DNA from 4 places in the Pseudomonas lyxosi genome. Region 4 is predicted to be linked to each of the others. Evidence: predicted binding sites of a transcription regulator. Region 4 holds the regulator's gene; each other region holds the start of a gene.
The links. Region 4 encodes FliA, which starts transcription of late flagellar genes. Its sites were predicted from a motif close to CTAAAGTTTNNNNNNNNNNNGCCGNTAA; they were not measured.
Positions count from the first base shown of each region.

Region 1: the regulator FliA is predicted to act here: its motif matches at 4,979-5,006, upstream of ACMXYI_RS13725 (methyl-accepting chemotaxis protein).
Region 2: the regulator FliA is predicted to act here: its motif matches at 5,696-5,723, upstream of motA (flagellar motor stator protein MotA).
Region 3: the regulator FliA is predicted to act here: its motif matches at 2,049-2,076, upstream of ACMXYI_RS07580 (methyl-accepting chemotaxis protein).

Region 1 covers NZ_CP180481.1:2,982,017-2,989,857, forward strand. The annotation lists gene ACMXYI_RS13705 (hypothetical protein) at 1-339, opposite strand, end outside; gene ACMXYI_RS13710 (inorganic phosphate transporter) at 532-2,145, opposite strand; gene ACMXYI_RS13715 (IS4 family transposase) at 2,378-3,547, shown strand; gene ACMXYI_RS13720 (transporter) at 3,678-4,700, opposite strand; gene ACMXYI_RS13725 (methyl-accepting chemotaxis protein) at 5,121-6,743, shown strand; gene ACMXYI_RS13730 (hypothetical protein) at 6,817-6,990, shown strand; gene ACMXYI_RS13735 (PepSY domain-containing protein) at 7,088-7,393, opposite strand; gene ACMXYI_RS13740 (glycerophosphodiester phosphodiesterase) at 7,503-7,841, opposite strand, start outside.
Region 2 covers NZ_CP180481.1:2,021,987-2,029,827, reverse strand. The annotation lists gene orn (oligoribonuclease) at 1-497, opposite strand, end outside; gene rsgA (small ribosomal subunit biogenesis GTPase RsgA) at 605-1,636, shown strand; gene ACMXYI_RS09455 (TIR domain-containing protein) at 1,850-2,257, shown strand; gene ACMXYI_RS09450 (caspase family protein) at 2,261-3,220, shown strand; gene ACMXYI_RS09445 (toll/interleukin-1 receptor domain-containing protein) at 3,220-3,705, shown strand; gene motB (flagellar motor protein MotB) at 3,747-4,772, opposite strand; gene motA (flagellar motor stator protein MotA) at 4,776-5,627, opposite strand; gene ACMXYI_RS09430 (HDOD domain-containing protein) at 5,794-7,332, shown strand; gene ACMXYI_RS09425 (rhodanese-like domain-containing protein) at 7,375-7,841, shown strand, end outside.
Region 3 covers NZ_CP180481.1:1,583,786-1,591,626, reverse strand. The annotation lists gene ACMXYI_RS07580 (methyl-accepting chemotaxis protein) at 53-1,933, opposite strand; gene ACMXYI_RS07575 (sigma-70 family RNA polymerase sigma factor) at 2,247-2,747, shown strand; gene ACMXYI_RS07570 (FecR domain-containing protein) at 2,747-3,760, shown strand; gene ACMXYI_RS07565 (TonB-dependent siderophore receptor) at 3,849-6,350, shown strand; rRNA gene rrf (5S ribosomal RNA) at 6,513-6,628, opposite strand; rRNA gene rrf (5S ribosomal RNA) at 6,735-6,850, opposite strand; rRNA gene ACMXYI_RS07550 (23S ribosomal RNA) at 7,007-7,841, opposite strand, start outside.
Region 4 covers NZ_CP180481.1:6,455,854-6,463,694, forward strand. The annotation lists gene ACMXYI_RS29620 (chemotaxis protein CheA) at 1-207, opposite strand, end outside; gene ACMXYI_RS29625 (protein phosphatase CheZ) at 222-1,010, opposite strand; gene ACMXYI_RS29630 (chemotaxis response regulator CheY) at 1,033-1,404, opposite strand; gene fliA (RNA polymerase sigma factor FliA) at 1,571-2,311, opposite strand; gene fleN (flagellar synthesis regulator FleN) at 2,308-3,138, opposite strand; gene flhF (flagellar biosynthesis protein FlhF) at 3,255-4,583, opposite strand; gene flhA (flagellar biosynthesis protein FlhA) at 4,595-6,724, opposite strand; gene flhB (flagellar biosynthesis protein FlhB) at 6,962-7,841, opposite strand, start outside.

The DNA of each region.
Region 1 (7,841 bases), 3.2 Mb from region 4:
ATAGTTCGGCACCACGCGAATGCGCGGCACGTCGAAAATGTACTCGCGCGGGTCGACACCGATCTCGTCGATAAACGACAGGATCAGGTCCTTGGCGCGCTGGCTGTTGGTGAACTGGCCCTTGAGGCGCGTCACCAGTACCACGAATTCTTCCACCGGCATCAGCGTGTGCAGGGCCTGGTGGTTGGTCTCGCCATCGAAGGCGGCGGTGATGCTTTCCTGGGCGAATGCACACAGCTCTTTGGCGGCGCGCAGCTGAGTGTTCAGGAAGATGTCGCCGGCGTAGATAGCTTCTTTGAAGTCAGCTTTGTGCTGAAGCTGATTGATATACAGATTCACGATTCCACCCCTGAATACATCGAGTCTCTTAAGAGTCGGCCACACGTTAGCAAACTGAAGTGCAATCTGGCGGGTGGCGCATCAATAAAAACGCAATCCCCTGAATTTGCGACGAAATGCTTTCTATAGGCGATAAAAAACCCTGTAGCAGCAGGCTTCGCCAGCTGCTACAGGGTTGGGTGTTGAGGCCGGCTAGAAGATTTGGGTGAATAACCAATACAAACTGCCCGACAACAGAATCGCCGCTGGCAAGGTCAGCACCCAGGCCATCAGCAGGTTGCGGATGGTCTTCATCTGCAAGCCGCCGCCGTTGGCGACCATGGTCCCGGCCACGCCCGATGACAGCACGTGAGTGGTTGAGACCGGCAGGCCGAACATGTCCGCCGCGCCGATGGTCAGCATCGCAACGGTTTCCGCCGAGGCGCCTTGCGCATACGTCAGGTGGGTCTTGCCGATCTTCTCGCCAACCGTCACCACGATACGTTTCCAGCCGACCATGGTGCCCAGCCCCAGGGCGATGGCCACCGCGATTTTCACCCACAGCGGAATGAACCGCGTGGCGTTGTCGATCTGTTGCTTGAACAGTTGCAGCTTGCCGGTGGTGTCGGCGTCAAAGTTGCCGACCTTGTTCTTGTCCATCAGGCGAATGGTTTCGCTGGTCAGGTACATGTCGTTACGCACGTTGCCCATGGCCTCGGCCGGGACTTTCGAGAGCGAGCCGTAGCCCTTGACCTGTGCACCAATGCTGCCAGCGAGGGCGGAGAGGGCCGGGACCAGTTGCGGCGTGACTTCCTTGCTGCGCACGTAATCGGACAGCACTGGACGCGGGTCGGCCGGCGCTGGCAGCGGGGCACTTTTGACCAGCGCTTGCTGGGTGACTTCGGCCACGGCGGCAAACTGCAGCGCCTGGTCCGCCGGCATGGTGCGGTTCAGCGCGTAAGCCATCGGCAGCGTGCCGACCAGAATCAGCATGATCAGGCCCATGCCTTTCTGGCCGTCGTTGGAACCGTGGGCGAAAGACACGCCGGTGCAAGTCAGGATCAACATGCCGCGAATCCACCACGGTGGCGGAGTGTCTCCCTTCGGTGCTTTATACAGCGCACGATTCTTGACGAAGGCACGCAAGGCCAGCAGCAACAGCGCGGCAAAGCCGAAACCGATCAGCGGCGACAAGAGCAGCGCGTAACCGATTTTAGTCGCCTGGGCCCAGTCCACACCGCTGGTGCCGTCGCGGCCGTGCATCAGGGCATTGGCCACGCCGACGCCGATGATCGAGCCGATCAGGGTGTGCGACGAAGACGCCGGCAAGCCCAGCCACCAGGTGCCGAGGTTCCACAGGATCGCGGCGATCAACAGGGCGAAGATCATCGCGAAACCGGCGGAGGAACCGACTTGCAGAATCAGCTCCACCGGCAGCAGGGCGATGATGCCGAACGCCACCGCGCCGCTGGACAGCAGCACCCCGAGGAAGTTGAAGAACCCGGACCAGGCCACCGCGAAATTCGGTGGCAAGGAGTTGGTGTAAATCACCGTGGCCACGGCGTTGGCGGTGTCGTGGAAACCGTTGACGAATTCAAAGCCGAGGGCAATCAACAGCGCTACGCCCAACAGCAGAAACGGCGTCCAGGTGGTGACCACGGTGCCGAGTTCGTTCATGTCGTGCATCAGGCTGTAGGCGGTGAACAACAGCCCGCTGCCCAGCACGGCGAAGAAAATCACGATGGTCAGCAGGCCGGGCTTTTTATCGAATTGCGGTTTGGCGCTACTGGCGGGCGCCTGTGCGGCGGAGAAGGAAGGAGTAGCCATGACGGACAATCCTGAGGGGAGAAGGAGTGTCGCCCATGATCGTTGCTGAATGTTACAGAGAGGCTGCGCTGGGTCAGGGTTTTGGGTTTTTGCTAATGCCGTCCGTCCCCATACCGATCGTTCCCACGCTCCGCGTCACTAGTGTCCGGTAAAAACCGAAGGGGGAGCTTGCTCCCCCTTGCTGTGCCTGCTTCGTAAGCAATAATCAGGTTTTCAGACTTGATTTTCGCCCATGTTCAGCAGCACTCGATTTGCGCAAATGCTTCAAGCCCTTCCTCATCAGCTCTTCAAAGCCGCCGTCAAACGCTGTGGCGCTGATCGTTACGCCAAACAATTCACGTCCTGGGATCTGCTCGTCACGCTGATTTACGGTCAGCTGACGCAAGCCAAAAGCTTGCGTACGTTGGCGACAGCCTCGCAGTCGCTGCAACCCCATCGCCACCACCTCAACGCCAAGAACATGGTGCGTTCGACCCTTTGTGATGCGTTGAACAAGCGCAGCTCAGAGCCGTTTCGGCTGGCCTGTGAGCACTTGCTTCAAGGCATTGGCCGCAAGCAGCGCAAGTCGCTCGAAGCCATGATCACCCTGATCGATTCGACCTCGATCAGCCTGCGCGGACCCGGTTTTGACGAATGGACCACCGCGACGAAAACCCGCATAACCCAAGGCTTGAAGGTACATGTGGCCATCGATCCACAGCAAACAGCCCCGACTTACGTAAACATCACCGCCGCCAACGTCAACGATCTGAGCGATGCCCTGACCATGCCGCTTGAAGCAGGTATGACGTACGTTTTCGACAAGGGTTACTGCGACTACAACTGGTGGCACCAGATTGATCAGATGGGTTCTTTCTTCGTCACCCGACTGAAGAAAAACGCCAATCTAAAGCCGGTAGAAAATTTGAGGGAAAAGGATGCACCCGAATTCATTGAGGCGGACGAATCGGTATTGTTCGGGAAGAAATACCTGAACACTCGACGTCCGAATCTCTACCAAAATCAGGCTGTGCGTCGGGTTCAGATCCGCCGAGAGGACCACGAAACGCCATTGATTCTGGTCACCAACGACTTCTCTCGCTCAGCGGAGGAGATCGCCGATCTGTACAAACAACGTTGGCAGATCGAACTGTTTTTTAAGTGGATCAAGCAAAACCTCAAGCTCAAACGGTATTTCGGCTTCTCTGAAAATGCCGTTCGTTTGCAGATCTACAGCGCCTTGATTACCTATCTTTTGCTGCATCTTTATCAGCGCCGTTCAGGTTGCTCGGGATCTATTTCAGACTTTGCCATTCGGCTAACCCACAGCTTGTTCGAACGCCCATTAAGCATTGAACACCTTGAACAGCGAAGGCAAAAGCGAACAAAGCTGAAGGCTGCCCAAGGCAGCCTTCAGCTTTGAAAAGGTTTTACCGGACACTAGTGACGCTCCGCGTGGGAATGCATCCATTGACGCTCCGCGTCAACGCTGGACGCAGAGCGTCCGGGGCGGAATTCCCACGCAGAGCGTGGGAACGATCGGCGGGAAAGGCTCAATAATCCTGGCGTTTACGAAACGCCCAACGCCCCGCAATCACGGTAAACGTCGCGACCAATGCCACCAGAATCCAGAATCCCTCCGGGTCACCCGCAAGCGGCACCCCACCGACGTTCATGCCAAAGAACCCGGCAATGATGTTGATCGGCAACGCCAGCACCGTCACCACGGTCAGGGTGAACAGTGTGCGGTTGCTCTGTTCGTTGAGGTTGGCGGCGATTTCTTCCTGCAACAGCTTGATCCGTTCGCCCAGCGCCGTGAGGTCGTTGATGATCAGCGCGAACTCCTCGGTGGATTTGCGCAATTCCTTCACATCCTCCTTCTGCAACCACTGCGGCGGGCGATTGAGCAGGCGCAGCAACGAGCCCGGTTCCAGCGCCAGCAAGCGTTGCAGGCGCACCAGCACCCGACGATTGGCGCCCAGTTCGGCGCGGTTGGTCGACAGCCGCGAGGACAGCAACTCATCTTCGATCTGATCGACACTGAGGCTGGTCTTGCGCACGATCTGGGTCAGCACTTCGCCCTGATCGCGCAGTAGATGCACCAGCAATTCCAGCGGCGAGCGAAAGCATTCACCGGCCTTCACCGACGAGCGCAGCTTGTCCACCGAGTGCAGCGGTTGCAGGCGTGCGCTGATGATCAGCCGACTGCGGGCGCAGACCCACAGCGTCGAAACATCCGAGGAGACCATGCTGCTGAGGTTGAACACCACATCGTTGACCACCGCCAGCAACGCCGAATCCACATGCTCGATGCGCGTCGAACGCGAACCTTCATGCAGTGCTTCGAAAAATTCGTCGGGCAATTCCAGATGGCTTTTCATCCAGCGCTCGCATGCGGCGTGGGCCAGGTTCAAGTGCAGCCAGAGAAATTCGTCGTTGTCGCCGGGTTGTTGCAGGCACTGCAAGGCCTTGGCTGAATCCAGCTCGCGGCCGCGCTCACCGGGGCGAAAACTGAAACCGTACAGCAGACCGAACAGGTCCGTGTCGCGATGACTTTGGTCGATGCTGTGGTTCATGAGGTCTCACTGAGGAGGCGCTTATCGTTATGTAGCAGCCGGCGAAGCCTGCGTTCGGCTGCGTAGCAGTCGTCAAACCTGAGCACGCAGTCTTCCAATGGCAATGCATTGCCTGATTTCACGACTGCTACGCAGCCGAACGCAGGCTTCGCCAGCTGCTACAGGTCGCGTTACGGCGTTAACAGGTTCACTTGAGCCGCATCATCGCAAGGAGTTTTGACGGTTTTGTGACAGAGCAGTGAAGGCTAAATAGTGGCGCTACCGACGGTCGGAATTGATTAAAGAACCGCTCTGGCACGCCGATCTTGCTGACGTTAACTTGCACGGCTTTGGCCACGAACCAAGGTCGCAGACAGGGATGTCCGGACACCTTTCACGCCTTGTTGCGGCGTGCCTCATCCCTGTCATGAGTATCACTCGATGCTGCAAAAGTCCCTGAGAGCACAAATCCTTGCCTTGTTGAGCGGCAGTCTGTTCGCGATGCTGTTGATCGCCCTGGCCTGCTTTCATTTTCTGTCCAGCGGTGTGCAGAACTACGCGAATCTGATCGTAGGCCCGCTGCACACCTCGCAATTGATCGATGAAGCCAACCTGCAATTCAAGGTTCAGGTTCAGGAATGGAAAAACGTCCTGCTACGCGGCAAGCAGCCTGCGGACCTGGACAAATACTGGAAGCAATTTGAAGACCGTCAGCGTGACGTGCAGGGCATCCTCGGTGAACTGGCCGGGCAGAAGGGTATCGAGCCGCAGCTGAAAACCCGCATCGAACGCCTGCGAGACGAACATCGTCTGTTGGGCGCGTCTTATCAGAAGGGCCGTGACGCCTACGTGGCGGCAGGCGCCGACCCAGCGGTTGGCGACACGGCGGTCAAAGGTGTTGACCGCGCAACCAGCGATCAGATGAGCGAGTTGGTCAGCGAATTGCGCAAGCAGGGTGCCGAGCAATCGAAGCTGATCAGCGCCGACGCCGACCGTACCGTATTGCTGGGGATCATTGTGATGCTCGCTTCGGGTCTGTTGATCGGGTTGCTGAGCCTGTGGCTGGTCAACCGCAACCTGGTCGAACCGATTCGCAAACTGATCGAGTACGTGGCGCAACTCAGCCAGGGTCGTTTCGCCGAACGTGTGGCCAGCACCCGACAGGATGAGCTGGGCAAACTGGCAATGGCCGCGAATACCCTGCGCGATTTCCTTGCCGAAACCTTCAACCGTTTGCAGCGCAGCGCCAAGGATCTGGACAGCGCCAGCGGTGAACTGAATTCCATCGCCACCCTGATGGCCAGCGGCACTAACGAGCAGTTCAACCGCACCGATCAGGTGGCCACGGCAATGAACGAAATGTCCGCCACCGCGCAAGAAGTCGCACGCCACGCTGCCGATGCGGCACGTGCTGCCGACGATGCCGATCAGTCCGCCCAGCAGGGCGAAAAGGTCATGCAGGGCACCATTCACACCATCACCCAAATGCGCGGCGAAATCGCCAATACCGCCACGGTCATCCGTCGTCTGGAAACCGACAGCGGGCGCATCGGCAAGGTACTGGAAGTGATTCGCGGCATCGCCGAGCAGACCAATCTGCTGGCGCTCAACGCGGCCATCGAAGCGGCCCGTGCCGGTGAAGCCGGGCGCGGTTTTGCGGTGGTGGCCGATGAAGTCCGCAGCCTGGCCCAGCGCACGGCGGCGTCGATCATCGAGATCAACCAGATCATTCAAACGGTGCAAACCGGTGCGGTGGACGCCGCTCAGGCGATTGAAAGCGGTCAGTCGCGCAGTGAGGAAAGTGTCGAGCAAGTGACTCAGGCCGGCGCCATGCTGGAGCGCATCACCCTGGCCGTGGAAGCCATCCGCGACATGAACCGCCAGATCGCCACCGCCGCGGAAGAGCAGACGTCGGTGGCCGAAGACATCTCGCGCAACCTCACCGAAATCACCAGCATCGCCAGCACCAATCTGGACAACGTGCAGCGCACCGAAGCGGCCAGCCACAACCTGCACGGGTTGTCGGGGCAGTTGAATGAAGTGACGGCACGTTTAAGCGCGTAACGGGAAGGTCTGTGTACCGGTTTGCTTACCGAGTCGGTACACAGTCGATCTCAATTCAGCGCAGGGGGTGTCGATGATGACGGTATTCCCAAAATCCCAATGGAAAACCGCCATGGTCAGCATCACTTCCGTTTCGATCACCCCGACGACTTCGGGCTCGTTGCAGACGGCAACGGCGGCGTTGTTGCAGGCGTTGCAGGATTCCGGTTTCAGCGCTTCGGGTTCTTTGGTCAGTACGACTGTTTAAATCCGTGCGGGAAGGCTGAAGGCGCGACTTCATTGCCTGAATTTGACGTGCAAAAAAGCCGCACGATCCGAAGATTGTGCGGCTTGGTGTTTGTGCATCAGGTGTCTTGTTTGTCGCTCAGGACTTTGCCGGTGGCGGCATCGAAATCCACGTCCCACTCTTTGCCGTCAGCGGCTTTCAGTTCGACTTCGTATTCATAGTTATTGAAATGGTTATCCAGATCCGTGTCGGTGATGGTCGCACCCGGGTGCAGTTTCAGCGCAGCCTGGTTCATTTCTTCCAATGGCTTGATCTTGCCGCTTTTGACCAGCTCAGGGATCTGGTCGACGCGGACATCGGCCTGGGCCAGGCCAGCGGTGAGGGTCAGGGCTGCAGCAGTGAACAGGGCAGTCAGGGTTTTCATGAGGTTCTATCCTTGGGTGATCTGTTTAAGTGGGATCAGGCTAACCGGCGCAACTTAATCCACCCTTAATTCTCCGAACGCGACTGAGCGAAGATCGTTCCCTGGTTCATCAGTAACCGTTGTTCTGCAGCAACTGCGCAACACTGGCCGCCGCCGGGCGTTTGTAGAACTTGAGCAGTTCGCTGGCGCGGTTAGTGAAGATGCCGTCGACGCCGGCGTCCATGACTTTCTGGTAATCCACGGCATCGTCGATGGTGTACACGTGCACCAACAAGCCCTGATCGTGGGTGTACTGGTTCATCCACGGTTGCACCAGATCCGAGTAACTCTGATCGCCACCCTTGGTCAGCGCCGCAGAAGGGCCGGTGCCGATCGCGCCCTGGGCTTTGGCGTACTCGACCCATTGCTGGAATTCGGCTTTGTCTTTCGGTTGCTGTTTGGCGTAGTA
Region 2 (7,841 bases), 2.3 Mb from region 4:
GATTCGCGGATGTCGTCCAGGGCCAGGTGAGTGCTACCCTTTTTGAAGCTGTCGCGCACGTCCGGCGCCCAGCGTGCGGCCAACTCTTTAAGGGTCGATACGTCGAGGTTGCGGTAGTGGAAGAAGCTTTCCAGGGATTTCATGTGGGTATAAAGGAAGCGACGGTCCTGGCAAATGCTGTTGCCACAGATCGGTGACTTGCCCTTCGGCACCCATTTCTCCAGGAAAGCGATGGTTTCGGCTTCGGCTTCAGCCATGCTGATGCGGCTGTCGCGAACGCGCTGGGTCAGCCCGGAGCCGCCGTGTTGACGGGTGTTCCACTCGTCCATGCCGGCGAGAATTTCGTCGCTGTGATGGATGGCGATCACCGGACCTTCGGCCAAGGTGTTCAGGTCACTGTCGGTGACGATGGTGGCCATTTCGATGATGACGTCGGTATCAGGGTTCAGACCGGTCATTTCCAGGTCGATCCAGATCAGATTCTGCGGGTTTTGCATGTGTCGGCTCCTAGGCAATGCTGCGCAGTTTAGCCTAGGGCGGCGGCCGGGCGTGCTAAACTCGCGGCCGTTTTACCTAATCGCTGCATTCTTGATACGGAACACCCATGGCCAAACGCCAACTCAATCGTCGTCAAAACTGGCGCATCGAAAAGATTCAGGGCGAACGCGCTGCCCGCGCCGCCAAACGCGAGTCCTCGGCTGTCGAGGCACTTGAGGGTGGCGACCTGGGTCCGGAACAGACCGGCCTGGTGATCGCGCACTTCGGTGTGCAGGTCGAAGTCGAAGCGCTCGATGGCGATTTGGCCGGCCAGGTGTTCCGCTGCCACTTGCGCGCCAACCTGCCTGCGCTGGTAACCGGCGATCAGGTGGTCTGGCGTGCCGGCAACCAGGGCATCGGTGTGATCGTGGCTCAACTGCCGCGTAAAACCGAACTCTGCCGTCCGGACAGTCGTGGTCAGCTCAAGCCTGTAGCCGCCAACGTCGACATGATCGTCATCGTCTTCGCGCCGCTGCCCGAGCCTCATGCCAACTTGATCGACCGTTATCTGGTCGCTGCGGAGCACGCAGGGATTCGTCCGCTGCTGTTGCTCAACAAGTTCGACCTGATCGACGAGCAAAACGCCCCGGCACTGAACGCCTTGCTGGCGGTTTACCGCACGCTGGGTTACCCGGTGCTGGAAGTCTCGGCGCACCACGGCAATGGCATGGAGCAATTGCAGGCACAACTGGACGGGCGCATCAGTGTGTTCGTCGGCCAGTCCGGCGTCGGCAAATCTTCGTTGGTCAATACCCTGTTGCCTGAAGTCGAAGCCCGTGTCGGCCCGCTGTCCGAGTTGTCCGGCCAGGGCACTCACACCACCACTACCGCGCGGTTGTTCCACTTCCCCGGTGGCGGTGAGCTGATCGACTCCCCGGGTATCCGCGAATTCGGCCTGGGCCACGTCAGCCGTGCCGACGTCGAAGCCGGCTTCATCGAGTTCAACGACCTGATCGGCACCTGCCGCTTCCGCGACTGCAAGCACGACCGCGAGCCGGGTTGTGCATTGCTCAAGGCCCTGGAAGAAGGCCGCGTGCAGCAGCAACGGATGAACAGCTATCGCTCGATCATTGCTAGCCTGCCGGAAACCAGCTACTAAACAGACGCGCCCGCTGCCTCGACACTGACGGGGCGGCGGGCCGCTTGTAGCATCCTACAAATATCCTCACCATTTAAACGTCAGAGACTTCTGTAAGGCTCTTGCACGCCTGTTTGTAGGGGAATTCTCTTTATCCGCACAGGCCTTGTTACGCCCACTCAAGTGCATACATTCGAGCCCTCATCGCATTTCTGGCGATACCGAGGGACAGCCATGCAAACCTATCATTTGTTTATCAGCCATTCGTGGAACTACCCCCACGCCCACGACAACCTCGTGCGGCTGCTCAACGCTAAACCCGGCTTCACGTTCAAAAATTTTTCGGTGCCGCCAGACAACCCGATCATCGGCGCGAAAACCGACAAACAGCTGGAAGAAGCCATCGAAAACAAAATCCGGCCCTGCTCGGCAGTGCTGATCATGGCGGGGATGTATTCGACCTACAGCAAGTGGATCAACAAGGAAATCGAGATCGCCAGGCGAATGGGCAAGGTGATCATTGCGGTGAAGCCGTTTGGTGCGGAACGGATTTCCACGGTGGTACGCCGGGCGGCGCACGCGGAGTGTGCGTGGAACACCAACAGCATCATCAATGCCATTCGCACTCACGCGGCGGGGTGAACCATGCGCAAGGGACTGTTCATCGGCATTAATAATTACAGCCATGTTTCGCAATTAAGTGGTTGCAACAACGACGCGATGGCCATGGCGTCAGTACTGAAAACCGATGCCAATGGCGATCCGAATTTCAAGAACCTAGTCCTGACCTCCGCCGAAGATTATCTGAGCCGTGAAAAGCTCGAAGGGCATATCCAGGAATTATTTTCAGGCGATTGCAGCGTTGCACTGCTGTACTTCGCCGGTCACGGCAACTTCGACGTCGATACGGACGAAGGCATGCTGATCCCCCAGGACTACAAATCCGCCAAGGATGGAATTCGCATCAGCGACATCCTGAACTGGGCGGCCAAAGCCGTAAAAATCAAAAACAAAGTAATTATTCTCGACTGCTGCCAGGCGGGCTCGGCGGGCGAAGTGCGGGCGCTACGCAGCGAAAGCAGCATGGTGTGCGAAGGCATGACCATCCTCACCGCGTGCAAAAAGGAAGAACCGGCGATGGAAGGCGCCAACCACGGCGTCTTCACAGGGCTGTTGCTGCAAGCACTGCACGGCGGCGCCGCGAACATCCTGGGGAAAATCACGCCCGGCAGCCTCTACTCATTCGTCGACAACGCTCTCGATGCCTGGGAACAGCGCCCGGTGTTCAAGACCAATGTGTCGCAGTTCATTTCATTGCGAGAAGTCTCGCCGCTGATCCCCAAAGAGATTCTGCGCAAACTGCCCGACTGGTTCGAAGAGGCGGAATCAATGTTCGCCCTCGATCCAAGCTACGAACCTACCGAAGCCACGTTCGACCCAGAGCACGGCGAAGTCTTATCCCAACTGCAAAAGTGCAACCGCCACAGCCTGATCGAACCGGTGGACGCCGAACACATGTACTACGCGGCCATCAACTCGACCGGTTGCCGCCTCACAGCGCTCGGCGCCTATTACCGCGAACTCGCCCTCAAAGGACATTTCTGATGCCCGTATTCATCAGCTACCGCCATAGCGATCGGCCCCACGCCATCGCCATCAACACCCGTCTGATTCAGGCCAACATCAAGACCTACTTCGACGTGCTGGACCCGGAATCACAGACCACTGACGACATCACCGGGGTCATCACCCGCAACATCACGGCGTGCACGCACTTGCTCGCCGTGATTTCGGAAAACACCGCACAGTCCTGGTGGGTGCCGTTCGAAATCGGAGAAGCGACCATCAGCAATCGCCGCATCTGCTCGTACCATGTCGGCCCCAGCGCTTTACCGTTGTACCTCGACAAATGGCCGAAACTGAGCGGCGATACGGACATCAATTTTTTCATTGATGCTTATCGTGAGGAGGTGATAACCAAACGCTCGATGGGACTGGAATCAATCAGTGAGTCGGTTCGCGGCATCTACAAAGGAAATGCAGACCTGTTCCACGACCAACTCAAGAACCGCATCCGGCGCGGTTTCTGACAGGCGCAAAAAAGCCGCGATGATCGCGGCTTTTTCATGGGTCACTGCTTGGGCGGTTCTGCCGGTTTCGGTGCCGGGTTGTCGAACAGGTTCAAGCGCTCACGCAGCTCATGCGCCGGCAACGGCTCTTTATCCGCCGGTAAAGCGTTCGGATCGGCAGGCACTTCACCCGGGCCACCCTGCCCTTGCGTCGGTGCTGTTTCTGGAGCCGGTTCCGCACCTTGCGAACCTTCGATGGCATGCTGGGCTTTCTTGGTCAGCACCACGATGTCGATACGGCGATTGATCGGATTGAACGGGTGCTCGCGATCGAACAATGCTGACGAGGCATAACCCACGACCCGCGCCACCTGCGCATCCGGATAGCTGCCGGCGACCAGCGCACGACGGGCAGCGTTGGCACGGTTGGCCGAGAGCTCCCAGTTACCAAAGTCACCGGTGCCCGTGTACGGCTTGGCATCGGTGTGGCCGCTGATACTGATCTTGTTCGGCACCGCTTTAATGGTGTCGGCCATGGCCAGCAGGATGTCTTCGAAGTACGGCTTCAGGCGAGCACTGCCAGAGTCGAACATCGGCCGGTTTTCGGCGTCCACGATCTGGATGCGCAAACCGTCCGGCGTGATTTCGAAACTGATCTGGTCTTTGAATTTCTTCAGCTGCGGGTTCTCTTCGACCTTGGTCTGCAGTTCTTGCAGCAACAGCTCAAGACGCTCCTTCTCGACCTGCTCGGCCATGCCTTCAACCTGCTCGGCGTCGACGGTCACCTTGTCCGGCTGCGGCTGAGATTTCACCTCGGGATTGAGGGTGTTCTCCGGCGCCAGGGTCGGCGAGCCGCCCAAGTCGATGATGTACGGCGTGCCGCTTTCGGAAAAGCCGACCGGGTCCTTGAAGTAACCGGCGATGGCGATCTTCTGTTCAGGCGTCGCGGTGGACAGCAGCCACAGCACCAGGAAGAACGCCATCATCGCCGTCGCGAAGTCCGCGAAGGCGATTTTCCAGGCGCCCCCGTGATGCCCGCCGGCGATGCGCTTGACGCGCTTGATGATTATCGGCTGGTTATTTTCCATGACTTAACGACCGCGAACCGCTTGTTCCAGCTCAGCGAAGCTAGGACGGTGCGCCGGGTACAGAACTTTACGACCGAACTCTACCGCCAGCGAGGGCGGCATGCCGGAAGCGGAAGCCACCAGCGAGGCCTTGATGGCTTCGTAGACGTTCAGTTCTTCCTTGGCATCGTGGGCCAGGGAGTGGGCCAGCGGACCGAAGAAACCGTACGCCGCGAGAATACCGAAGAAGGTACCGACCAGGGCCGCACCGACGTGCAGGCCGATGGACTTCTGATCGCCTTCACCCAGGGAAGCCATGGTCACCACGATACCGAGTACCGCCGCGACGATACCGAAACCGGGCATGGCGTCGGCAATACCGTTCACCGCGTGGGATGGATGCTCGAGGTCTTCCTTGAGGCTGTAAAGTTCCATGTCGAACAGGCCTTCAAGCTCATGGGGCGCCATGTTGCCGGAGGACATGATGCGCAGGTAATCGCAGATGAACGCGGTCATGCGTTCGTCCTTGAGCACGGCCGGGTACTTGGCGAAAATCGGGCTCGCGGTGGCATCTTCGATGTCGCCTTCGATGGCCATCATGCCTTCGCGGCGGCTCTTGTTGAGGATCTCGTAGATCAGGCCCAGCACTTCCAGATAGAACGTGTGGTTGAAGCGCGAACTGAACATGCCCAAGGACTTCTTGAGCACGTGCATGGTCATGTAACCGGGGTTGGCCTGCAGGAATGCACCGAGGGCCGCACCACCAATAATCATCACCTCGAAGGGCTGAATCAGGGCGGCAATTTTGCCGTGGGAGAGCACGTATCCGCCGAGCACGCTCGCGAATACGACGATGATGCCGATTAATTTAGCCATAGGTAGGAGAGCACTTACTGAGTCGGGTTCAAGGTCATATTCGGAAGTTAAAAAATCTCTTCTTCTACTTATCGGCAAAACTGCGCCAGACTATAGCCAGTTCAGGCGAAAAGCCAATTTGGCCCGCTCCGGGCATAGGTAATGCAGACGATGATCGCGTCCAACCATGGCTAACGAAACGAACGTTCCAACTCCAAAACCAACCACGCTCGAAGGCTGGGTCAAGCTTCTCGATGGCGTGCGCTTGCCCGTTCCACAAGCCAGTCATGACCGCGTCTGCAAGGCCATCGCCAACAGTCGCAGCTCCCTGCGCGAAATCGCCGAACTGATACAGGACAGCCCCGCGCTGGCCTTGAGCGTGATTCGCGAAGCCAATCGCCACACCCATGGCAGCATGACCGAGCCTGCGGAAAACCTTGAGGTGGCGATCAATCGCCTCGGTTTGAAGCGCACCGAGGAACTGCTCGCCCGATTGCCTGCCCAGCCGCAATCGGAGATCCCGATCGCCCTGCGTCAGCTGCAACTGATCAGCCAGCATGCGACCCAACAGGCCAACGGTTTTTTCGCCAGTCGCCTGGCGCGGCTGTGGCAGGACATCCACTGGGGCAGCCTGCTGTTTCTCTCGCCGCTCTGGCCGATGGCGTTGACCCATCCGCAGTTGCTCGAAGAGTGGGAGCTGCGGGTCATGCACAAAGGCGAGTCAGCGCGCAAAGTTGAACAGCAATTATTCGGCGCACGCCTGCTGGATATCTGCCTGGCGCTTGTGGACATCTGGCGCCTGCCGATCTGGGTGCAGCAGGGTTATCGGCTGCTGCTCAACGAGCAACGTGAGCTGGTGAAAGTGCTGCGCATCGCGCGCGACAGCGATCATCCATTGCGCCAGCAGAACCGCCTCGATGACGATCCGACCCTGCGCCGCTGGCTCAATCAACCGGCCAATACGGTGCTGCTGGCCAACGGACTGGCGCTGTCGGCGCAACAGGCCTGGGACAGTCCGCACAATGAACGCTGGCAATACCTGACCAGCCTTTACCTGCAAATGCCAATGGATGAAGTGCAGCAGCAGTTGCACCAACAGGCCGCCAACAGCGCCCGCCATCACGCCATGCCGGACCTCTGGCACCCGGCCGTTTCACTGATCTGGCCGTGGGGCATGAACCGCGTCCATGCCGGTTTGCTGCCGGCCCCGGCACCGACTGCCGTAGACCTGGCGAAATGGCGCAGACAGTGTGCCGAGTTGCTGGTGGAGCCCAGTCGCTTCACCAATGCCATGCACTTGACCACCTCTGCCCGGGACGCGTTGGTCGCGTGCGGCATGCGTCGGGTGATGATCCTGATGGCCGACCGCACTCACACCAATCTGCGGGTGCACCAGACGGCCGGGCTGCCAAAAGAAGTGGCGGGCCTGAATTTCGTCGTCAGCCAGAGCACCGTGCTGCAACGCCTGCTCTCGCAGCAGGCCCAGGTCCGCCTGACTCCGGCCAACAACGCACAATTTTCCGCCCTGTTACCGGCCAGCCTGCGCTCACAGTTCGGCGGCGAACACTTGCTGCTGCGCTCACTGGCCAATAATGGTCGGGTGATCATGATTGTGGTGGCGGATCAGGGCGGCGGGCCGTTCTCTGAAATCACCGTGCAAGCCTTCGGCAAAACCGCGCAGTGCATCGAAAAGGCACTGCACAGCTTTAGTCACCGCGGCCAATGACGCTGCTATACAATCCTCCCTTTTGTGCTCTGGAGACCTCACATGTCTGACTTCTCTGGCTTGCCGCTGGTGATCGAGCCGAGCGACTTGCTCGCCCGTCTCGACTCCCGCGAACTGATTCTGGTGGACCTGACCAGCAGCGCCCGCTATGCCGAAGGGCATATCCCCGGTGCGCGTTTTGTCGATCCGAAGCGCACGCAACTCGGTCACGCACCTGCGCCGGGACTGATGCCGCCGCAAGCGGCGCTCGAAGCGTTGTTCGGTGAGCTGGGACACAACCCCGATGCAGTCTACGTGGTCTATGACGACGAAGGCGGCGGTTGGGCCGGGCGCTTTATCTGGCTGCTGGATGTCATTGGCCACAGCAAGTACCACTATGTCGACGGGGGCCTGAAGGCCTGGCTGGCAGAGGGCTTGCCCATGTCGATCCAGATCCCGGCAGCGGTCGGCGGCCCGGTTGCGTTGACCTTGCACGACGAACCCACCGCCACCCGCGAGTATCTGCAAAG
Region 3 (7,841 bases), 1.9 Mb from region 4:
GAAAAAGCCCACTGTGGATCACTCCACAGCGGGCTTCTTTTACATCGTTTGATCAGATTTTGAAGCTGTCGACCAACTGCTTCAACCGGTTCGCCTGCAGGGACAACGCATCGCAATCCTTCAACGTTTCATTGAGGTTGGCCACGCTCTGCTGGTTCAGCAGGTTGATCTGGTTAACGTCGACGTTGAGGGTTTCCACGACCGCCGTCTGCTCTTCGGTAGCCGCGGCCACCGACTGGTTCATGCCGTCGATTTCGCCGATGCGCTGGGTCACGCTGACCAGTCGCAGACCGGCCTGGTTCGCCACTTCGACGCTCTGTTCGCTGGAGACCTGACTGGTGTTCATCGTGGCTACCGCTTCGCGAGAACCGATCTGCAGCGAGGTGATCATCTTGTGGATCTCCTCCGCCGATTCCTGAGTACGGTGAGCGAGGTTACGCACTTCGTCCGCCACCACCGCAAAACCACGACCGGCTTCACCGGCACGGGCCGCTTCGATGGCCGCGTTGAGCGCGAGCAAGTTGGTCTGCTGGGAGATGCCTTTGATCACATCCAGAATGTGCCCGATGTTGTCGGTGCTGGCGTTCAGGGTTTCGATCTGCGTGCAGGACAGGCTGATTTTCTGCGACAACTCGGTCATCGCCAGAATGGTTTTTTCCACCACCTGACGACCATCATCAGCCTGCTCGCTCGCGCCGCTGGCGTGCTGGGAAGCATCAGCGGCGTTGCGGGCGATTTCCTGGGTGGCGGCGCCCAACTGGTTGATCGCCGCGGCCACACTGTTGGTGCGGGCGCTTTGCTCGTCGGAACCGACGATCGAAGCGTTGGACGAAGCCATCACCCGTTGCGAAAGGTCGTGAACCTGGCGGGTTGCCGACGACACTTCGGAAATCGACGCGTGAATTCGCTCCACGAACTGATTGAAAGAGCCGCCCAGTTCGCCGAATTCATCTTTGCTTTCCACGGCCAGACGTCGAGTCAGATCGCCCTCACCTTGAGCGATGTCCTGCATCGCACGGCCCATGGTGGTCAGCGGACGCATCAGCACATTGATCAGCAGGCTCAGCAGCACTGCAATGGCCGTCACTGCGATGAACATCGCGATCAGCGCAGAAGTGCGGAACTGGCTGAGTGGTGCGTAGGCCTTGTCCTTGTCGATCGACAGACCGATGTACCACTCGGCATTCGGCAAACCACTGACCGGCGTGAACGAAAGGATACGGTCCTGCTTGTTCAGGGTGACTTCCTGATTGCCCTTCTCGATGCGCACGCCGGCGTTCGGGTAGATGTCCTTCAGGTTTTTCATCACCTGGTCCTTGTCCGGGCTGACGATCACCTGACCGTCGGCGCTGACCAGGAATGCGTGACCGATGCCACCGAAGTCCACCGAGTTGATGATCTTCACCAGGGTTTCCAGGCTCAGGTCACCACCGACGACGCCGAGCAACTCGCCGTTCTTTTTCACCGGCAGGGCGATGGTCACCACCAAGCCACCGACGGCGGCCATGTAAGGCGGGGTCAGCATGGTCTTGTCGGCAGCCACGGCCTGTTTGTACCAGGGACGCTGACGCGGATCGTAACCGTCAGGCATCTTCGCGTCCGGGCGCTGAGTGAATACACCGTTGGCCTGGCCCACGTAGGTGAACTGGAAGTTCGAGGTCAGGGCCGGTTGATTGACCAGCCCCGGGAGGTCGGCATTGGCGCCTTGATGGGCGACGTTTTGCGCGAGGTTTTCCAGCACCAGCACGCGGCCGCTCATCCAGTTCTGCACGCTGCTGGCGGTCAGATCGCCGGCCTGCTGGACGCTCGACTCAAGGTTTTGACGGATGGTGTTTCGCTGCAGATAGTCGTTGTACAAAGTGAACAACGCAAAAGCCAGCACCACGACGCCGGAGGCGGCCAGAAGGATTTTATGGCTGAATTTGAGATTCATTTCATGGGACTTCTTATGCAAAAAGTGGGGATGCGTTCCGGGTAGCAACATTCCATGTACAGCGCAGGCAGGGCTCTGGGGCCGCTCTACTTTGGTGCACGCATGTCTCCTCAGGCTGTCGGCACAAATCGGAGAAAACTTAGGCGTTTGTACGAAATGGTCGACATTCCTGTCAGATACCCGCCGAACGGCGTGCCAGCGGGCCTGCTCAGTCTTTTTGCTATGACGGTTATTCGTGCGGCAGTTGCAAATTCCCCAACCCTTGATGACAATGCGACTAATTATCATTTGTGACGTTCGGGCTGTCGCGTTCATGTCCTCACCTGAGTTTGCAGTACAGGCGCTTTACTGTAGCCATCACGGTTGGCTCAATACGTGGCTGCGCGCGCGCTTGGGTAATGCAGCCGATGCGGCGGATCTGGCCCAGGACACTTTTGTGCGTCTGCTGCACAGAACCGAACGCCTGGAACTCAAGGCTCCCCGCGCCTTTCTTCGAACGATCGCCCGTGGGTTGGTGATCGACCATTGGCGCCGTGAAGAAATCGAACGCGCCTACCTGGAAACCATCGCCCATTTGCCCGAGTCCGAAACCCCGAGCGTCGAATCGCGGGCATTAGTGCTTGAGTTGCTGGAAAGCATCGCGCGCATGCTCGAAGGCCTGAAGCCAAAAGTACGTCAGGCGTTTCTGCTGGCGCAGTGCGAAGGGCTTACCCACAAACACATCGCCGAGCAGATGGGTTTGTCTCTGCGTTCAGTTGAGCGCTATGTCGCCGACGCGCTGTATCACTGCTACGTGCTGCGGTATGAAACGTGATGCCTGTGGATAACTTGTCGCTGAATCGGCGCGGTGAACCGCATCAGCAGGTGGTTAAGCAAGCCATCCATTGGCTGCTGCGCCTGCGAAACAACTCGGCTAATTCCAGGCTACGTCAGCAATGCGAGGTCTGGCGGGCCGAACACCATGAACACGAATTGGCCTGGCAACGGGTGCAGTCGCTGCAAGCCGAGTTGAGCAGCAACCTGCGGGCAGTGCCCGGTGCTCAAGTGGCCTTCAATACGTTGGAAAACAGCGCCCAGGGACTGGGACGACGCCAGGCCTTGAAGCTGCTGTCGGGTGCGTTGCTGATGGGGTCGGCGGCGTGGCTAGGCAAGGATGCAGTGGGCTGGCAACAGTGGACTGCCGATTTCGCCACCGCCACGGGCGAACGGCGCGGTTTCCAATTGCCCGACGGCACACGACTGGAGCTCAACACCGCCAGTGCAGTTGATCTGGATTACAACGCGCAGCAACGGCTGATCAAACTGACTCGTGGCGAGATCATCGTGACGTGCGGCGGGATCGACGAAGGATCTCCGTTTGATCGAACGCTGCGGGTGCAAAGTCGCCAGGGTGTGTATGAAGGCGTGGGGGCACGTTTCATCCTGCGGCAGGACGGCGACTGCACGCGTCTCAGTGTTACCGGCGGCATGGTCCTCATACATTCACCACTTGCCGCCGATGGCACACCGACCCAGGTGCAGGCCGGGCAGAGTTATCTGATCAATCAACACCAGGCGAGGTTGGCGCCACCGCTGAACATGGATGCCGGCGCTTGGGTCGACGGACTGATCGTGACTCGCAATATGCGGCTGGGGGATTTCCTTGATGAAGTCGGACGCTATCGCCACGGGTATCTGACGTGCTCAGCAGACATTGCCGACTTGCGGCTGTCCGGGGTTTTCCGACTGGAGAACACCGACAGGTTGCTGGCCATCCTGCTGCAAACCCTGCCGGTGCAACTGCGCTATCGCACTCGCTGGTGGGTGACGTTGGAGCGACAGGCCTGAATTATTTTTGGCGGGTTTTCCGGGCAAGTCCGGCTTAGTCAGTAAGCACTTCAATCCTGACCTCAGCGACTTCCTACGGAAACCTACAATGACTGTGCGCGCCACCAGTAAGAATCCTCTTCATTTCGCCGCCGATTCAGGCGTCCTGCGCTACGCCATACGCGTTGCGTTGTTCTCTACCGCGCTGAGTGTCGGCGTGTTGCCGACACTGGGCGTAGCGGCAGAGGGCAGCGAGGTCAGCAGCCACCGTTACAACATTACCGCGGGCCCATTGAGCGATGTGCTCAACCAGTTTGCGCGTCAGGCGGGGATTACCTTGTCGACGACGCCTTCGCAAACCGGGGGCCTTCAGTCACCCGGCGTGCAGGGCGAGTTTTCGGCGGATCAGGCACTGCGTCGTTTGCTCAGCGGTTCGGGTTTGGAGGCCGTGAGTCAGGATGGCAGTAGCTACGTGTTGCGCCCGGTCGCCGAAACCGAAGCGCTGGCATTACCCACTACCGACATCAAAGGCTTTGCCCTCGGCAATGCGCTGGGCAGCATGGACGGCTACAACGCGACGCATAGCCAGATCGCCACCAAGACCAGTACCGCATTACTGGAAACCTCGCAAAGTGTCTCCGTGGTAACCCGTGAGCAAATGGACGATCAAGGTTCGCAAACCGTGTCCCAAGCCATGCGTTACACCCCCGGCGTGTTGACCAACCCTTATGGCGCAACCCACCGCTATGACTACGTGGCGCTACGCGGCTTCAACGATGGTTCGGTGGATAACATCTATCTGGATGGCTTGAAGTCCATGGGGGACAGCGGCACCTACAGCACCATGCAAGTGGACCCGTATTTCCTCGAGCGCGTCGATATTCTCAAAGGGCCGTCATCGGTACTCTATGGTCGCAGCTCACCCGGTGGCCTGGTGGCGCTGACCAGCAAGATGCCACTGTATGAGGCTTATCACCAAGTCCAAGCCACGGCGGGCACCCAGGGTCAGCGCGGCATGGGTTTCGACTTCAGCGGCCCTGTGGATGATGACAAACGCATCGCCTATCGCCTGACAGGGCTGGCGGATCAGTCCGACACACAGTTCGATCACAACAAAGAAAAACGCTTCGCCCTCGCGCCTACGGTGAGCATCGATTTCACCGAAGACACCTCGCTGACCCTGCAAGCCTATCTGCAGCATGATCCGGACGGCGGTTATCACGGCGGCGTGCCGGCCGACGGCACAATTCATCAGCGCAATGGGAATCGGATTCCCCCGCACTTCTTCGAAGGTGAACCGAGCATTGATGGCTTCCAGCGCGATCAGCAGTCCTTCGGGTATCAGTTTGAGCACCGCTTCAACGAAGTCTTCACTGCACGACAGAACTTTCGTTACCTCGACTCCAAAGTGAAGCTGGATCAGGTCTATGCCTATGGCTGGACCACACCGACCAGTAATCAGTTGAATCGTTATTACACCGGTGGCGACGAGAGTCTTCATGCATTCATTGTCGATAACATGCTGCAAGCGGAGTTCTTCACCGGTGCAACCAAACACACCGTGCTGATGGGCGCGGACTACCAGCGTCGCAAAACCGTGGTCGACTGGACCAGCGGTGGTCTTGCACCGATTGATGCGTTCAACCCGGTGTATGGTAATTCGGACATCGATTTCTACAGTCCGACCAGCTACCTGCGTCGCCTGGAACAAACCGGTGTGTACCTGCAAGACCTGATCGAGATGGACAAGTGGCGCTTCTCTCTCGGGTTGCGCCAAGACTGGGTCGAAACGTCCGATGAGAATCGGCTGGCTGAAACCGGCCGGCCGGTGGGCACTGAAATCAGTGACAAGCGCACCAAGCTGACTGGTCGCGCCGGGGCGCTGTACCTGTTCGATAACGGCATTGCGCCTTACATCAGCTACTCCGAGTCGTTCAACCCGAACTCTTACTCGGACAGTGCCGGAAATCCCCTGGCACCGACCGATGGCACTCAGTGGGAGGTGGGCCTGAAGTACCAACCGCCGGGCACCGATAACTTGTTCACCGCGTCGCTGTTCCGCATCGATCAGGAAAACCTGGCGACCAAACTGCCGCAGGAAAACTTCTATCGCGCCGTAGGTGCTGTCCGCTCCCAGGGTCTGGAACTGGAAGCGCACATGCAGCTGACTGACAACTTTAAAGTGCTCGGCAGCTACACCTTCACCGACATCGAGTACTCGAAGTCGATGATCAGCACCTTGAGCACGGCTACCGACGTAATCGAGAACAAAGGCAACTCGCCGACCCAGGCGCCACGGCACATGGCCTCGATCTGGGCTGACTACACGTTCGACAGCGCGGCACTCGATGGTCTGCGATTGGGTGGTGGTGTGCGATATGTCGGCTATAGCTGGGCTGACGCGGAAAACACCATGAAGGTGCCGTCCTACACGCTGTTTGATGCGTCTGTTGGTTACGACTTAGGCAAAGTAGGGTTGAAGGGCGTGGATGTTCGCCTGAATGCGAACAACCTGACGAATGAGTCCTATGTGGCCTCCTGTGCCAGCCTGAATTTCTGCTATCTGGGCGAAGAACGCAATGTCGCCGCGACTGTGAGCTACCAGTTCTAATCCCTCGTCATTCCAACAAAGCCAGCGCCTGAATCCGGGGGCTGGCTTTGTCGTTTCTGCGGGAACATTCCACTGGTTTGGCGATGGCGTTTCTGAGCGTTTAGCGAGCCCAGAACGACAAAACCCCTGTCTGCGTTAGCAGACAGGGGTTTTGGAATTCAATCTTGACGATGACCTACTCTCACATGGGGAAACCCCACACTACCATCGGCGATGCATCGTTTCACTGCTGAGTTCGGGATGGGATCAGGTGGTTCCAATGCTCTATGGTCGTCAAGAAATTCTGTGACCAGCCCGTTACAGCGTAACGTGCCAGCAAAATTGGTGACTTCTACTAAAACAAAACCCCTACCTGCATACGCAGATAGGGGTTTCGGAATTTAATCTTGACGATGACCTACTCTCACATGGGGAAACCCCACACTACCATCGGCGATGCATCGTTTCACTGCTGAGTTCGGGATGGGATCAGGTGGTTCCAATGCTCTATGGTCGTCAAGAAATTCGGTAGCCAGGTCGTGGGCCTTTGCAGGTTCACGCTCCAGCGAATGGGTAGGTGATAGATTTGTGTGTTGCCTTGCGAATTTTCGACTGCTGTCGTCTTCACACACCGCAATCTGGTGCCTCTTCAGGTCAGCAAATTGCTTGGGTGTTATATGGTCAAGCCTCACGGGCAATTAGTATTGGTTAGCTCAACGCCTCACAGCGCTTACACACCCAACCTATCAACGTCGTAGTCTTCGACGGCCCTTCAGGGGACTCAAGGTCCCAGTGAGATCTCATCTTGAGGCTAGTTTCCCGCTTAGATGCTTTCAGCGGTTATCTATTCCGAACATAGCTACCCGGCAATGCCACTGGCGTGACAACCGGAACACCAGAGGTTCGTCCACTCCGGTCCTCTCGTACTAGGAGCAGCCCCTCTCAAATCTCAAACGTCCACGGCAGATAGGGACCGAACTGTCTCACGACGTTCTAAACCCAGCTCGCGTACCACTTTAAATGGCGAACAGCCATACCCTTGGGACCGGCTTCAGCCCCAGGATGTGATGAGCCGACATCGAGGTGCCAAACACCGCCGTCGATATGAACTCTTGGGCGGTATCAGCCTGTTATCCCCGGAGTACCTTTTATCCGTTGAGCGATGGCCCTTCCATACAGAACCACCGGATCACTAAGACCTACTTTCGTACCTGCTCGACGTGTCTGTCTCGCAGTCAAGCGCGCTTTTGCCTTTATACTCTACGACCGATTTCCGACCGGTCTGAGCGCACCTTCGTACTCCTCCGTTACTCTTTAGGAGGAGACCGCCCCAGTCAAACTACCCACCATACACTGTCCTCGATCCGGATAACGGACCTGAGTTAGAACCTCAAAGTTGCCAGGGTGGTATTTCAAGGTTGGCTCCACGCGAACTGGCGTCCACGCTTCAAAGCCTCCCACCTATCCTACACAAGCAAATTCAAAGTCCAGTGCAAAGCTATAGTAAAGGTT
Region 4 (7,841 bases):
GATGTGACAGCACTCCACCAGCTCGTTGAGCTGGAGGAAGCCGGCGCCTCCTTTTACAGTGTGAAAACCGCGAAAAATTGCATTGAGCAAATCCGCATCATCAGGTCGGCTTTCAAGCTCGACCAGCTGTTCGGACAGTTGCTCTAGAATCTCGCCGGCCTCAACCAGGAAATCCTGAAGGATCTCTTCATCGGCGCCGAAGCTCATGTGTAGGGGTGCTCCTAGAATCCAAGGCTGGAAAGCAAATCGTCTACATCGTCCTGACCGGACACAACGTCTTCTCTTTTATCGGCATGAATCTGCGGACCTTCACCCTGAGAGAGATGTTTTTGCGGATCTTTTTCTGCCAGCATCGCTTCACGGTCATGTTCGATGCCCGCAAAGCGGTCCACCTGACTGGCCATAAGCACGAGCTTGAGCAGGTTGCTTTCAACTTCGGTGACCAATTGGGTCACACGCTTGATCACCTGACCGGTGAGGTCCTGGTAATCCTGAGCGAGCAGAATATCGTTGAGGTTGCTCGACACAACGCGATTGTCTTCGCTGCTGCGTGTCAGGAAACCGTCGACTCGCCGAGCCAGCTCGCGGAACTCTTCAGCCCCGACTTCGCGACGCATGAACCGTCCCCAATCGGTGCTCAAGGCCTGGGCTTCGTTGCTCAGGCCGTTGACCAGCGGCGTGGCGTTTTCCACCAGGTCCATGGTGCGGTTGGCAGCCGCCTCGGTCAGCTTGACCACATAACCCAGACGCTCGGTGGCATCCGTGATCTGCGAGACTTCCTCGGCTTGCGGCATGTTCGGGTCAATCTGGAAATTGACGATCGCGCTATGCAGCTCGCGAGTGAGCTTGCCCACTTCCTGATACAGGCCGCGGTCACGGGTCTGGTTGAGCTCATGGATCAGTTGCACGGCGTCGCCGAACCTGCCTTTTTCAAGGCTTTCGACCAGTTCGACAGCGTGTTTTTTCAGGGTCAACTCGAAATCGCCCTGTGAAGATTCGTAATGCTCCATAGCTCCCCCGTGGCGCAGTTTCTCAACCGATGCGTTCGAAAATCTTTTCGATTTTTTCTTTCAACGCCTGGGCCGTGAAGGGCTTGACCACATAGCCGTTAACACCGGCCTGGGCTGCCTCGATGATCTGCTCGCGCTTGGCTTCAGCGGTCACCATCAGCACCGGCAGGTGCTTGAGCTTTTCATCGGCACGCACGTGGCGCAGCAGATCGATACCGGTCATGCCAGGCATGTTCCAGTCTGTTACCAGAAAGTCGATGCTGCCGCTGTTGAGAACCGGAATGGCAGTAGTGCCATCATCGGCCTCGACCGTGTTGGTGAACCCAAGGTCACGCAACAGGTTTTTAATGATCCGCCGCATCGTTGAGAAGTCATCAACGATGAGGATTTTCATGTTCTTGTCCAATTCGACCTCCAAGCAGTCTTAAACGCGCCCAGCACCTGGACGCGCCATTTCAATCAATCCGGCAAAGCACTCAATGACTGTCTGGAGCACAACAGATCGCGACCGGTGCAGTTAATCCCACACCGGTCCCGCTCGCAGTGTCCCCACACTGCCTTCAGCGCGCTCGCCACTCCCCCAAACGCCCCCGCAAGCGGGCCGCGCACTGGCTGTGTAACTGGCTGACCCGAGATTCGCTGACCCCCAGGACCTCACCGATTTCCTTGAGATTCAACTCTTCGTCGTAGTACAGCGCCAACACCAGTCGCTCACGCTCCGGCAAATTGGCAATCGCGTCCGCCAGCGCCGCCTGGAAGCGTTCATCTTCCAGATCGCGTGACGGCTCGAGATGAGCACTCGCGCCATCCTCGTGCAGCCCTTCGTGTTCGCCGTCCTGCAACAGATCGTCGAAACTGAATAACCGGCTGCCCAGGGTGTCGTTCAAAATCCCGTAATAATCGTCGAGACTCAATTGGAGTTCGGCCGCAACTTCGTGATCTTTAGCGTCACGGCCGGTTTTAGCTTCAATCGAGCGAATTGCGTCGCTGACCATCCGGGTATTGCGGTGGACCGAACGTGGCGCCCAGTCCCCCTTGCGTACTTCATCGAGCATCGCGCCGCGGATTCGAATGCCCGCGTACGTCTCGAAACTCGCGCCTTTGCTGGCGTCGTATTTGGTCGACACTTCAAGCAGGCCGATCATCCCGGCCTGGATCAGATCTTCAACCTGGACACTGGCTGGCAGACGTGCCAGCAAGTGGTAGGCAATGCGTTTAACCAGTGGCGCGTAACGCTCGATCAGCTCGTACTGCGCGTCACGTGCCGACTTCTTGTAGAGGTTGTAGCCACTGGCTGTCATAGCACAGGTCCTGCGGTTTGTTGCACGAGGCGCTCGACGAAAAACTCCAGGTGCCCGCGCGGGTTGGCAGGCAGCGGCCAGGTATCGACCTTTTGTGCAATGGCCTTGAACGCCAGTGAGCACTTGGACCGCGGGAAGGCTTCGTAGACGGCGCGCTGCTTCTGCACAGCCTTGCGCACGCTTTCGTCGTAAGGCACCGCGCCGACGTATTGTAAGGCGACGTCCAGGAAGCGATCCGTGACCTTGGTCAACTTGGCGAACAGGTTGCGACCTTCCTGCGGGCTCTGGGCCATGTTGGCCAGGACGCGGAAGCGGTTCATGCCGTAATCGCGGTTCAGCAGTTTGATCAGTGCATAGGCATCTGTGATCGAGGTCGGTTCGTCGCAGACCACCAGCAACACTTCTTGCGCGGCGCGAACGAAACTGACTACCGAGTCACCAATGCCCGCAGCGGTGTCGATCACCAGTACGTCAAGGTTGTCGCCGATATCGCTGAACGCCTGGATCAGGCCGGCGTGTTGGGCCGGGCTCAAATGAACCATGCTCTGTGTGCCGGACGCGGCCGGGACGATGCGAATGCCGCCAGGGCCCTGCAACAGAACGTCGCGCAGCTCGCAGCGGCCTTCGATCACGTCGGCCAAAGTACGTTTGGGTGTCAGTCCCAGCAGGACGTCGACGTTCGCCAGCCCCAGATCGGCGTCCAACAGCATGACGCGTCGACCGAGCTCTGCTAGAGCCAGGGACAAGTTCACTGACACGTTAGTCTTCCCGACGCCACCTTTGCCGCCGGTCACCGCGATCACCTGTACGGGATGCATGCTGCCCATGAATTTTCTTTACCTTGTCTTACTTAGACGGAGGCCACATTACTGGCTGCGCGTTCACGAACTGAACAATGCATGGCAGACCATCGATGTAGGTACAAAAACTGTTCATTAATACCTCAGCCGACCTGCTTGGTCGGGCTGTGGTAAATATCAGCGAACATGTCAGCCATGGCTTCTTCGCTGGGTTCTTCTTGCATTTGCACGCTGACGGCGCGACTGACCAACTGATGACGACGCGGTAGATGCAAATCATCCGGAATCCGCGGGCCATCGGTCAGGTAGGCCACCGGCAATTCATGACTGATGGCCAGGCTCAACACCTCGCCCAGACTTGCCGTTTCATCCAGTTTAGTCAGGATGCAGCCAGCGAGCCCACAACGCTTGTAACTGTGATAAGCGGCCGTTAGAACCTGTTTCTGGCTGGTGGTTGCCAAAACCAGATAATTTTTCGATTTGATGCCACGACCGGCCAGGCTTTCGAGCTGCATGCGCAGTGCCGGATCGCTGGCCTGAAGGCCCGCGGTATCGATAAGCACCACGCGTTTGCGCAGCAAAGGCTCCAGCGCCTGCACCAGCGACTGGCCCGGATCGACATGCGTCACTGACACATTGAGGATCCGGCCCAACGTCTTGAGTTGCTCCTGAGCACCAATACGGTAGCTGTCCATGCTGACCAGCGCGATATTCTGCGCGCCGTACTTGAGCACGTAACGGGCCGCGAGCTTGGCCAGGGTGGTGGTCTTGCCCATGCCGGCAGGGCCGACCATGGCAATCACGCCGCCCTCTTCCAGAGGCTCGACTTCGGGTGTGACGATCATCCGCGCCAGGTGTGCCAACAACATGCGCCAGGCCTGACGAGGTTCTTCAATATCGGTAATCAGCGCCAGCAAATCGCGCGACAACGGGCCGGACAGACCGATGCGTTGCAGGCGACGCCAAAGATTGGCCTGGGCCGGACGGCTGCCTTGCAGCTGATTCCAGGCCAGGGAACCGAGTTGCACTTCCATCAGTTCGCGCAGGCTGTTGAGTTCGAAACGCATCGAGTCGAACGCCCGTGGGTCAACGCCACCGGAGGCAGGTGCCGCAGCCGGCGCAGGGCGACGGGGTTCGGTGTAGGTTGGCTCGATCAGCGGCTCGGCGGCGGTCAGTGGCAGGCCGGCGAACAATTGGCGATTGGTGGACTTATCGCTCTCACCATCGCTGCGCAGGCTCAGTTCGGCCTGGGCGGTGACGATCCGCGATTGGGTCTTGCGCAGCTCGTCTTCGAGTTCCATGTTCGGAACGCGCGGAGCCAGCGCCGACAACTTGTAATCCAGGGCAGCCGTCAGCTCGACACCACCGGCGATCCGGCGGTTGCCAATGATGGCGGCATCAGCGCCCAGCTCATCACGAACCAGCTTCATGGCCTGACGCATATCGGCGGCGAAAAAACGCTTAACTTGCATAAACCACTACCTCAGCCGTTGGGCCCTACTGTCGCAACGATGGTCACTTGCTTGTTGTCAGGAATTTCCTGGTAAGCCAACACATGCAAACCCGGGACTGCCAATCGGCCGAATCGCGACAGCATCGCGCGAACCGGACCGGCTACCAGCAGAATCACCGGTTGACCTTGCATTTCCTGACGCTGCGCCGCATCGATCAACGAGCGTTGCAGTTTCTCAGCCATGCTTGGCTCCAACAGAACACCCTCTTCCGAGCCTTGTCCTGCCTTCTGAAGACTATTGAGCAATATTTGTTCCAACCTTGGCTCCAGGGTGATCACTGGTAGCTCGGAGTCAGTGCCTACAATGCTTTGGACGATTGCGCGGGATACGCCGACGCGCACCGCAGCCACCAGCGCGGCAGTATCTTGACTCTTGCTGGCATTGTTGGCGATGGCCTCGGCAATGCTGCGAATGTCCCGTACTGGCACCTGTTCGGCCAGCAACGCCTGCAAAACCTTGAGCAACTGAGACAGAGACACCACACCAGGCACCAGCTCTTCGGCGAGTTTTGGCGAGCTTTTGGCCAGCAATTGCATGAGTTGCTGCACTTCTTCGTGACCGATCAACTCACTCGAGTGCTTGTACAGAATCTGGTTCAAGTGGGTTGCCACTACCGTACTGGCATCGACCACGGTGTAACCGAGGGATTGCGCCTGGGCACGCTGGCTGATTTCGATCCAGACCGCCTCAAGACCGAAAGCCGGATCTTTGGCGGTAATGCCGTTGAGCGTACCGTAGACCTGCCCCGGGTTGATCGCCAGCTCGCGGTCCGGGTAAATCTCCGCTTCGGCCAGGATCACCCCCATCAGGGTCAGGCGATAGGCACTCGGCGCCAGGTCGAGGTTGTCACGGATATGCACGGTCGGCATCAGGAAGCCCAGGTCCTGGGACAGCTTCTTGCGCACGCCCTTGATCCGCGCCAGCAATTGACCACCCTGATTGCGGTCCACCAGCGGAATCAGCCGGTAGCCGACTTCCAGGCCGATCATGTCGATCGGAGTGACGTCATCCCAGCCAAGCTCCTTGGTTTCCTGAGCGCGAGCGGGCGATGGCAGCAGTTCCTGTTGACGCTTGACCTCTTGCAGGGCCTGAACCTTGACCACGTTCTGCTTCTTCCAGAACAGGTACGCGCCGCCAGCCGCCAGGGCCGCCATGCTGAGAAAGGAAAAGTGCGGCATGCCCGGCACGAGGCCCATCACCGCCATCAAACCCGCCGCCACGGCCAACGCTTTGGGCGAGGCGAACATCTGGCGATTGATCTGCTTGCCCATGTCTTCCGAACCGGAAGCACGGGTTACCATGATCGCTGCAGCTGTAGATAAAAGCAGTGATGGCAATTGCGCCACCAAACCGTCACCGATGGTCAGCAGTGCGTAAACCTTGCCGGCATCGCCGAAGCTCATGCCGTGCTGGAAGATACCAACCGCCATGCCGCCGATCAGGTTGATGAACAGAATCAGCAGGCCGGCAATGGCGTCACCGCGAACGAACTTGCTGGCACCGTCCATGGAACCGTAGAACTCGGCTTCCTGTGCCACTTCCATCCGCCGCAGTTTGGCCTGGTTCTGATCGATCAGGCCGGCGTTCAAGTCGGCGTCGATGGCCATTTGTTTACCGGGCATCGCATCGAGGGTGAAACGCGCACTCACCTCGGAAATCCGCCCGGCACCCTTGGTCACCACGACAAAGTTGATGATCATCAAAATCGCGAAGACGACGATACCGACCACGTAGTTGCCGCCGATCACCACCTCGCCGAACGCCTGGATCACCTTACCGGCGGCGGCATGGCCGTCCTGACCGTGGAGCATCACCACTCGCGTGGAGGCCACGTTCAGCGCCAGTCGCAACAGGGTCGCCACCAGCAGAATGGTCGGGAACACCGCGAAATCCAGTGGCCGCAACGCGTAAACACAGACCAGCAAGACGACAATCGACAACGCGATGTTGAACGTGAAGAACACGTCCAGCAGGAACGGCGGCACCGGCAACATCATCATCGCCAGCATGACCAGCAGCAACAACGGCACACCCAGATTGCCTCGACTTAAGTCGGCAACGTTTGTGCGAGCACTGTTGAATAACTGAGAGCGATCCACCGGTTTTCCCCGTTCCTTTAAAGCAAACTTTTTGACGCCTGAAGCAGGCGCAGAGCCGCTACTGCAAGAAGCCTTCCAACTTTTGCCGAGGCGGGAAATAGAGGGGTGTAATGAGCTTTTGTAGCAGCTGTCGAGCCTGCGAGGCTGCGTCCGAGAACGAAGTTCTCGCAAAGGTTTACGACTGCTGCGCAGCCGGACGCAGCCTCGCAGGCTCGACAGCTGCTACAAGCGCGGACCTCAGGAATCGCGCCGCAGGTCCGGCGGAATCGGCAGGTCGTCCTTGAGCGGATCCGGGCGTTTGCCCTTGCCGGCGCGGTGCTGGCGGATCTGGTAGACGTAAGCGAGCACCTGCGCGACGGCAAGGTAGAGCCCGCCAGGGATTTCCTGGTCAAGTTCGGTGGAGTAGTAGATCGAACGCGCCAGTGCCGGCGACTCTAGCAGCAGCACTTCGTTGGCCACTGCGATTTCACGGATCTTCAAGGCCAGGAAGTCGCTGCCCTTGGCGATCAGCATCGGCGCCCCACCCTTGTCCGGATCGTACTTGAGCGCTACGGCGTAGTGGGTCGGGTTGGTGATGACCACATCGGCGTCGGGAATCGCCGCCATCATCCGGCGCTGGGACATTTCGCGCTGCAGCTGGCGAATCCGTTGTTTAACCTCTGGCTTCCCTTCCTGATCTTTATGCTCGTCACGCACTTCCTGCTTGGTCATCAGCAGTTTCTTGTGGCTTTCCCAAAGCTGCACCGGCACGTCCACCGCGGCGATGATGATTAGCCCGCAAGACATCCATAACGTACTCCAGCCCACTACCTGCAGGCAGTGAATGACGGCCAGCTCCAACGGTTCGTGGGCGATGCGTATCAGGTCATCGATGTCTGACGATAACACCTGCATAGCCACAGCCAGGATGATCAAAAACTTCGCAAACGCCTTAAGCAGCTCCGCCACCGCCTTGAACGAAAACATTCGCTTGAGGCCGGCGGCAGGGTTCATCCGACTGAATTTCGGTGCCAGGGAACCCGCTGCGAATAGCCATCCACCAAGGGAGATCGGCCCGATCAACGCTGCCAGCACCAGGGTGATCATGATCGGCTGAATCGCCAGCAAGGCTGTCAGC